4 regions of the Alteromonas sp. ABD4_190 genome follow, and region 1 is predicted to be linked to each of the others. Evidence: predicted binding sites of a transcription regulator. Region 1 holds the regulator's gene; each other region holds the start of a gene.
The links. The regulator FNR, encoded in region 1, switches genes on or off when oxygen is low (the NO sensors DNR and NnrR bind a similar motif). The targets are predictions, from matches to a motif close to TTGATCTAGATCAA.
Positions count from the first base shown of each region.

Region 2: ACXAFM_RS10080 (high-potential iron-sulfur protein) is a predicted target of FNR. The motif match lies at 1,505-1,518, and genes of this name have one in related genera.
Region 3: clpB (ATP-dependent chaperone ClpB) is a predicted target of FNR. The motif match lies at 738-751, and genes of this name have one in related genera.
Region 4: ccoG (cytochrome c oxidase accessory protein CcoG) is a predicted target of FNR. The motif match lies at 1,264-1,277, and genes of this name have one in related genera.

Region 1 is NZ_JBSWWN010000002.1:8,925-11,132, reverse strand. It holds gene ccoS (cbb3-type cytochrome oxidase assembly protein CcoS) at 1-202, shown strand, start outside; gene ACXAFM_RS17660 (sulfite exporter TauE/SafE family protein) at 189-848, shown strand; gene fnr (fumarate/nitrate reduction transcriptional regulator Fnr) at 894-1,634, shown strand; gene uspE (universal stress protein UspE) at 1,912-2,208, shown strand, end outside.
Region 2 is NZ_JBSWWN010000001.1:2,282,946-2,285,153, forward strand. It holds gene ACXAFM_RS10075 (amidase) at 1-942, shown strand, start outside; gene ACXAFM_RS10080 (high-potential iron-sulfur protein) at 1,063-1,356, opposite strand; gene ACXAFM_RS10085 (flavin reductase family protein) at 1,579-2,208, opposite strand; gene ACXAFM_RS10090 (zinc ribbon domain-containing protein) at 2,201-2,208, opposite strand, start outside.
Region 3 is NZ_JBSWWN010000001.1:563,173-565,380, reverse strand. It holds gene pgeF (peptidoglycan editing factor PgeF) at 1-694, shown strand, start outside; gene clpB (ATP-dependent chaperone ClpB) at 945-2,208, shown strand, end outside.
Region 4 is NZ_JBSWWN010000001.1:1,406,467-1,408,674, reverse strand. It holds gene ccoG (cytochrome c oxidase accessory protein CcoG) at 1-1,200, opposite strand, end outside; gene ACXAFM_RS06155 (hypothetical protein) at 1,666-2,028, shown strand; gene ACXAFM_RS06150 (DUF3016 domain-containing protein) at 2,136-2,208, shown strand, end outside.

The sequences.
Region 1 (2,208 bases):
CGCCATTATCATAGTCGCTGTCGCTATCGTGATATTCTTTTGGGCGGTGAAAACTAATCAATTCGAGGATCTAGACCGTCAGGGGTACAGTATTCTATTTGACGATGACCTTCCGCCAGAAGAAAAAAAGCTAGCTGAGCAACGCAAGCAACTTCAAGACAATAAAGTAGACAAAAGCCAAGCGCCAAATGGAAGGGATTAACTACTTCTCTGCCTTTCTTATCGGCTTAGCCGGCGGAGTTCACTGTGTGGGAATGTGCGGTGGAATTGTCGCTGCGCTAAGGATGGTATCGCCTAAAGGCGCTTCAGCACTACCCTATACCCTTGCCTATAACATGGGACGTATAGTGAGCTACACCATCGCCGGAGCAATAACCGGGGCGCTTGGCAAAATAGCCGCCGACTACGTGCCCCTTGCCAACTATGCCCTATCCTTGCTAAGCGGCCTTATGCTGTTGTTGCTGGCCTGTTATTTAGGCAAATGGTGGACGGGTTTAACGGTGTTGGAAAACGCAGGAAAAGGTTTATTTTCCAAACTGCAGCCATTATCTAAGCGTTTTTTACCTTTTAAAACCCCTTTTAGCGCTATTCCCTATGGTTTTATTTGGGGTTGGCTTCCTTGCGGGTTGGTGTATTCCACACTTACCTGGTCTCTCGCGGCGGGGAATGCGCTAGAAGGCGCTGCTATTATGTTCTTCTTCGGTTTAGGTACATTACCCACCTTGCTCGCCGCAAGCGCTGGTAGCCAGTATATAGTTCGATGTTTTCAACATAACCATGTTAGACAAATTATTGCAGGAATAATGGCCATATATGCCGCTTATCTTATTCATAGCGCAATCGTTTAAAAATGGGTGTATTATTGTCGGGTATTCTTTTACAGAGCGTGCATTATGAGCAAAGGAAGCCAATTTTCTATTCACTGTCAAAACTGTAGTTTCAGTCACCTGTGTTTACCGGTGGCGTTAAACAAAACAGAAATCGAATCTCTTGACGATATTATTGAACGCAAGAAGCCGCTTCATAAAGGTGACACGCTGATTCAAACTGGTGATAAATTCCGTTCTCTATTTGCAGTGAGAACCGGTTCATTCAAATCATTTGTGACTAATACCGAAGGTGAAGAACAGATTACCGGTTTCCACTTTCCTGGTGACATTATCGGTTTCGATGCATTAAGAGAGAACAAACACCAAAGCTACACCTCTGCGCTAGAAACAGCCATGGTGTGTGAGCTTCCCTACGAGACTCTCGACGAAATGTCAGTGCAATTTCCAAAGCTGCGCCACCAGATCATGAGCTTCATGAGCGCTGAAATAAAACAAGATCACGACATGATCATGCTTTTAAACAAGCGTACTGCAGAAGAGCGTTTATTATATTTTATCTCACATCTTTCTCAGCGCTTTGAGGAACGCGGCTTTTCCCATAGAGAATTCCACTTAACCATGACGCGCAACGAAATTGGAAACTATTTAGGCTTAACGATAGAAACCATTAGCCGTTTACTGAGCCGTTTTCAGAAGGAAAACATTATCAAGGTTGACGGTAAATTGATCTCTATTTTGGATTTTGATCGGTTAAATACCAAGTTAGAGGCGTTAAATGGCCCTAGCGTAGTCTGTAACGGTTAATTTATTCTTCTGGTATCTTTAGCGCGCTACATGCGCGCTTTTTAGTTTTAACCTTTAAAGTTTCACTGTATTCCCTCACTGGGTTACACGATATCCATCCATTGTGCGTTAAAGCTCCCGTAACATTCGAATTGGCCCTTTTTTTATCAACGAATTATTTAATCCTTGATCGAAAACAACTCACGTTTTTCTAAATGTCGTTTATAGTTAATGTAAACGGTTTTGAAACAATATCGATGTCGACAGCCATACAAAGCTTTGTAGTTGAGGAGACGTTATGATTGAGTGTAAACGAATTCTTGCCGTGGTGGACGCGGAACGTGACAACCAGCCTGCCCTAAGCCGTGCCTATGAACTTGCGTCAAAAACCGGCGCCACGGTTACCGCTATGATGGTGGTATATGATTTGTCTTACGATATGACAACCATGCTTAGCCCCGACGAACGTGAATCAATGCGCGATGCCGTTACAAAAGAGCACGCCAAATGGTTATCTGCCCAGCTAAAAGAACAAGGCTTTTCAGAGACCGATATTGTGGTTGAGTGGAACAACCGTACTTATGAGTCGATTATT
Region 2 (2,208 bases), on a different contig from region 1:
GGTTTACTTTCAAGAACGCACATTGTACCCATTTCATTCAGCCAAGATACGGCTGGACCCATGACATCCAACGTTCAAGACGCATGGCTGATGACAGCGGTAATGGCGGGCGAAGATGCAAGTGATAGTGCTACTGAAAACACAGCTTCCCATCGACCTGACATGCCTTCATCGGAAATGTTGGCAACAGATTTAAAAGGCAAGCGCATTGGCGTTGTCAGGTATCGTCAAGGTGATAACCCTCATGTACTTGACGTCTACGAAAGCGCGCTAAATCAGTTGAAAGCATCGGGTGCTACGCTGGTGGATATTAGTGATTTTTCACAGCCTGATTCATTTTGGGCCGACTCTTACAATGTTTTACTCAGCGAATTCCATCACAGCATCAACGAATATTTGTCGGGATCGCCAGCAGAGATCCCCGTAAGAAATTTATCTGAGCTTATCGCTTTTAACAACCAAACCGAGCGAGAGCTAGCGTTATTCAACCAAGATATTTTTGAAAAGTCGCTAGACGCGGCGCCTATTGATAGCGAAGCGTATCACAGCGCCCTAAGTCTTATTCAAGATACAGCGGGCAAAAATGGTATTGACGCATTGCTAGCAAAACACAATGTCGATGTATTAGTTGCACCTTCAAATAGCCCTTCATTTTTAATTGACGGTGTGTATGGCGATCATTCGCCAGCGGGTTTCATTGGTATAGGCTATCTAGCCGCTGTAGCGGGGTATCCACATCTCACAGTACCGGCGGGTGAAGTGAAAGGCCTTCCAGTAGGCATTAGCTTTATCGGAGGTAAGTGGCAGGATGAAAATGTGCTGAAAATAGGTAAAGTCTTTGAAGCTAAACATGGCTTTTTCATTAAGCCCGGCCTTTTACCTACACGTTTTGATGACCCGAGCTTAAAGGGCATCCAGAATGGACTAAATGAGAGCAGCTAGATAAAAGCACGTGGTTTGAATGTGTAGTCCGTTAAGCAGTATTGAAACTAAAAAGCCCCCGATACTTATCGGGGGCTTTTTCTATTTATGTATGCTGTTTATGTAGCTGCGAGTGATGGTTTAGCCTGGCTTTTTAACCCACGCGCTACACCAGCCATCAGCGTTAACCAGCTTGTTAGGGAAAATGTTACAAGGGCGATATTGTTCGCCATCGGCTCCCTGCACGTACATGCAGTTTGCACATTTTGCACCTTCAACGGTTGAAGACGGTGTGTAGTTTAATGCTTTCGCAGTTGGGTCATCAGCGCTCAATTGTTCTTGAGCTTGTGCACGTAACGCTACACCACCTAATGTAAGACCGATAACTGTAGAGCCAGACAGTTTTAAAAAGTCACGGCGGTTTACAGATTTCATAACATTCTCCTTAAGAGATAGAAACGATAATGATTCTTTTTTATTCAGTGTCTTAAACGCAAAAACCTGCCCAAAGAGGCAGGTTTTGTGTAATGTTTAAATACTATCTCTTTTTGAAAAAAGATCGAATGAAATGTCTTATTTTCACTTGATCTAGATTAAATAAACTTCAGAGTAATAATACCCGATAGTAATTATCAGACCCTTCTATCTGCTACAAGTTCATTTTTTAGCTAGGGGGACTCCGGGTTTGGCGTAGGCAAACTGTGCAACACGCTTAGTGCTATGATAGCTATCTAATCCAGAAATACAGGCAGTGTTTGCTTTTTCTATATCGGCGTATCCGTCTTCATCAATAATGCTCTCTGGCATATGAAGCTCTTGAATCTCTCCAATAACCATTTCGGTTTCGTTAAGCAGTTTTAAATGTTGCGCCACCTTTAAGCCCATCTTGATTTCACTTTCTTTAACAAACGGCGCACTAAATGACTCGCTAAACAGCGGTGTTAAACCCACTGCTTCAAATTCGCTTTCATCAGGGACATAACGGGCAGATGTTTGGTGTGCTTTATCGACCCAATCAGTCGACACGTGATTTAGCGTATAAAAGCCCTGTTGCTTTATATTGCTAAGGGTATCTCTTACCACAGTATGTGGGCGCATGATCATGCCTATAAGTGGTGGGTTAGCACCGACATGAACGATAGAGCTTACAATGGCTAAATTGTTGGTGTTCCCGTTTGTGGTACCCACCAAAGTAGCCGACTTAAAGCCAGATAAACTGTTGACTAGATTAGCTCGGTATCGCTGAGCAAGTTCGTCAATATCGCTGCGTGTAAACTGCTTAGTCAT
Region 3 (2,208 bases), on a different contig from region 1:
GTCATGCCCCTCTAATATTGTCGCTTATACAACGACAAGAAAAGGAGGCACGAGCCTAGGTGATTTCGCAGGCTTGAACGTTGGGGCTCACGTGGGGGATGACCTTTTATTAGTTAAAGCCAATAGAAGCCTGATCCCACACAGCGAAAAGATAACGTGGCTAGAGCAAATACACAGCAATCGCGTGGTGTCACTGCCAAGCGTGGATACTACTGCGGATGCAGCGTACTCTTCTTCCAAGTCACACTTTTGTGCAGTAATGACTGCTGACTGTGTGCCCATCCTATTATGTGATGAGAGTGGGCAAGAGGTGGCAGCAGTTCATGCGGGGTGGAAAGGGCTTGAGACTAATATTATTAGAAATGCGGTTGGGCAATTTAACTGCGATGCAAACAAAATCATGGCTTGGATAGGCCCTGCAATTAGCGGCGCTTGCTATGAAGTGGATGCTCAACTGGCGAGTAAATTTCGCCATGTAGCCGGCGCCGTTGCCAATAGTAGTAATGAGGGTAAATACCTTTTAGATTTACCTTTAGTTGCACAGATGCAATTGCAGCAAGCTGGCGTTGGAGATATTACGCAAAGTAACCTGTGTACTTACACTGACGAGGGACGCTTCTATTCGCATCGGAGAGCCACTCATCAAAACAAACGCACAACTGGGCGCATGGTCAGCGTAATAGGTATGCTTTAGATATCTAATCCTATGGGCATTAGTTCTTAGCCCCTTCATTTATTTGCGCTAAATCAAAGTTTCTACAGTATTTGTTATCTTTTTGGCTAACTTTTCAATCTCATACTTGAATCGCAATTGCGCAGCCTACATAACTAGAACATAAGCAATACCAGTCCGCATAGATCATTACCCACTCAGCGAGAGTTAAAATGTTCGTAATCGCGGTGTGTTACCGCAGGTATAGTTGTTCACTTATTAGGTTGAGATTATGAGACTAGATAGATTTACCAGTAAATTTCAGCTCGCAATATCCGATGCTCAATCACTCGCATTGGGGCGAGATCATCAATATATTGAACCTGTCCACTTAATGACTGCCATGCTAAACCAGCAGGGTGGTTCAGTACGCCCGCTACTTGACCAAGCAAACATTAATGTTAATGCGCTTCGTTCTGCTTTGAGTCAGGCTATTGAACGTTTACCTAGAATTGAAGGTATTGGTGGTGATGTTCAATTAAGCAAAGACAGTGGCATTTTACTTAACCTTTGCGACAAGATTGCTCAGCAACGAAAAGACGAATATATAACGTCGGAGATCTTCGTGTTAGCAGCCCTTGAAGATAAAGGGCGATTGGGTGAGATCCTTAAAAGTTTGAATATCACCAAAGACACCATTGAAGGCGCTATCGATGATATGCGTGGCGGACAGAAGGTGACAGACCCTAACGCTGAAGATGTGCGCCAGGCCCTTGAAAAGTACACTACAGACTTAACCGAGCGAGCGGAACAAGGCAAGCTTGACCCAGTGATTGGGCGTGATGACGAAATTCGTCGTACCGTTCAAGTTCTGCAGCGCAGAACCAAAAACAACCCCGTACTTATTGGTGAGCCTGGTGTGGGTAAAACCGCCATCGTTGAGGGATTAGCGCAGCGCATCATTAACGGCGAAGTACCTGAAGGCTTAAAGAACAAGCGCGTTCTTGCCCTAGATATGGGCGCGTTAGTGGCCGGGGCTAAATACCGCGGTGAGTTTGAAGAACGTTTAAAGGCCGTTCTTAACGAATTGGCTAAAGAAGAAGGCCGCGTCATTCTATTCGTTGACGAACTGCACACCATGGTAGGTGCAGGGAAGGGCGATGGCGCCATGGATGCTGGGAATATGCTTAAACCGGCGCTGGCACGCGGTGAACTTCACTGTGTGGGGGCAACCACGCTAGATGAATATCGTCAGTATATTGAAAAAGACGCTGCGCTAGAGCGTCGTTTTCAGAAAGTATTGGTTGAAGAGCCAAGCGTAGAGGACACTATTGCTATTCTTCGAGGCTTAAAAGAGCGTTATGAGCTTCACCACTCGGTAGACATCACGGATCCTGCCATCGTTGCAGCGGCGAGTTTGTCACATCGTTATATTAGTGACCGTCAATTGCCGGATAAAGCCATCGATCTTATTGATGAAGCGGCCTCTAGCATACGTCTGCAAATAGACTCAAAGCCAGAAGATATGGACCGTTTAGAGCGCAGAATTATCCAGC
Region 4 (2,208 bases), on a different contig from region 1:
GGTTTTATTGAGCACTTTTATGGTATAGACGTTCTCAATTAGCCCTTCATTGGTTTCGCGGTATAGGGAATTTCTATCGCGGATAATGTCGACTTCGGTGGGGCTGCGCATCCAAATATTAGCGAATAGCAAACCGGTCATAACAACAAGTACGACAAAATACCCAATTAATTTAGGGCGCAATATATGAGTTTTACCGCCAGCAAGTTCTTCTTCCGAGGTAAAGCTTATCAGGCCTTTGGGATAGCCCATCTTGTCCATAACGCCGTTACAGGCATCAACACAAGCACCGCAGTTGATGCATTCGTATTGAAGGCCGTTGCGAATATCAATACCGGTAGGGCAGACTTGAACACATAAATTACAGTCAATGCAGTCACCTAAGCCTTTCTCCTGCACCTGCTCGTGACTAAGTTTTCGAGGGCGTGGACCGCGTTGTTCGCCCCGTTTTGCATCGTAGGATACGGTAAAGGTATCTTTGTCGAACATGGCAGATTGGAATCGTGCATAAGGACAAATGTGCGTGCACATAATTTCACGCATATAGCCTGCATTTCCGTAGGTACAAACTGCAAAAAAGATAACTGAGAAACCCGCCCAGAAGCTGGTGTCAAATGTGACAAAGTCAACAAACAAGGCATCGATGGGGGTGAAGTAGCCGACAAAGGTTAGCGCAGTTAATAATGCTACCAGAACCCAAGCAGTATGCTTTGCCGTTTTACGTAAAAATTTGTCGGTATCCATCTTGCGTGCATCAAGGGCTATACGCTTGTTTCGTGGCCCTTCGAACTTTTCTTCAAACCAAGTGTATATATATACCCATGTCGTTTGTGGACACATAAAGCCACACCACACTCTACCTGCGAAGGTGGTGACAAAGAATAATGCAAAAGCGGAAACAATGAATATATAGGCCAGTAAGGTAAGGTCTTGAGGCCACAAGGTAAGCGAGAAAATAGTAAAACGCTGTTCGCCGATATCAAGCAGTACCGCCTGATGGCCGTTGTACTGAATCCACGGAATAATGGCAAAAAGGGCTAGAAAGAAAAGACCGAAGAAACGTCTAAACGTCTCCAATGGGCCCTGCACGGCGCGCACATAAATACGGCTGCGTGAGTCATGCCGTTTGCCCTCTATGGCTCCTTTGGGTTTATGTACTTTTACCGGTGTTACGTTTTTGACCGGTATTTGTTCATTCATAGCTTAACCTTATGTGACGTAACAAACTGCCTGTGCAGTATAACTGCGTTCAACACGTCATACTTAATATAGATCAATAATACGGCGTATGGTCTATCTTTTTAAAATTTCAGTCAATACTGAAACTTCAGAAAGTTTCATGGTTTCTTCTTTTCTTGAATCTATGCGTAATGGTATGGATACAGTGCCAAGATCAGTTGAAATTATCGAACGTCATATTTGCTAATATAGAAATGAGTGTTCAAGCATGTTTAACACACTTGAGCTATGTCCATTGTATTGAGCATCATTAAAGTATCATACATTGGTAGGGAAATATTTGTGGTCAATTAGCGTACAAATGATGTAAAGTGTCCGCAAATAAAGTGTGAGTTAACAAAAGTTTATTGAGCATGTGTAGTTAAATGTGTTCAATAAATTGGCACCATTTGTCGTAAACATCTGTCAAAAATTAGCTGAGAAGTCATGTTAAGGTTTTTTATAATCGCTGCCGAAATTGTTGTTTTAATCATAGTGTTGAGATCTTCTTTTGTTCAGTATCTCTTCGAAGATATTCAAAACTCTATTTCTAATTGGCTGACGGTTGTTGCAACACTTCCTGAACGAAAGGAATTGCATAGCTTACAAGACAAAATAAATATCCAGCTAAGCCCACTAAAGCCCTATCAACAGGATTACGTCAAACAAATCACAACCGATGGCGCTAGCGTTAAACGCTTTCATCGTGCTTATTGCGAAACAGATGACATAAACCCAAACTTCACGGGAACTAAACGCGCTAAACTATGCCTAATCATTAAGCAATCACGATTTATGCAAGTTGAATAGTCACATTTGCCTTTGTGTCGAGAGTACGCTTTCTCAATAGCGTGTTATAAACCTTTCGTAATGCTTGCTAGCTTGATGTTAAATCAATTGAATGTAGGAGCATGAAAGTGAATAAATTACGTACTTTTTCCTTTTTAAGTTGCGCCGCAGCAATAGGGCTTGCCGTTTTTGTTCCCACTC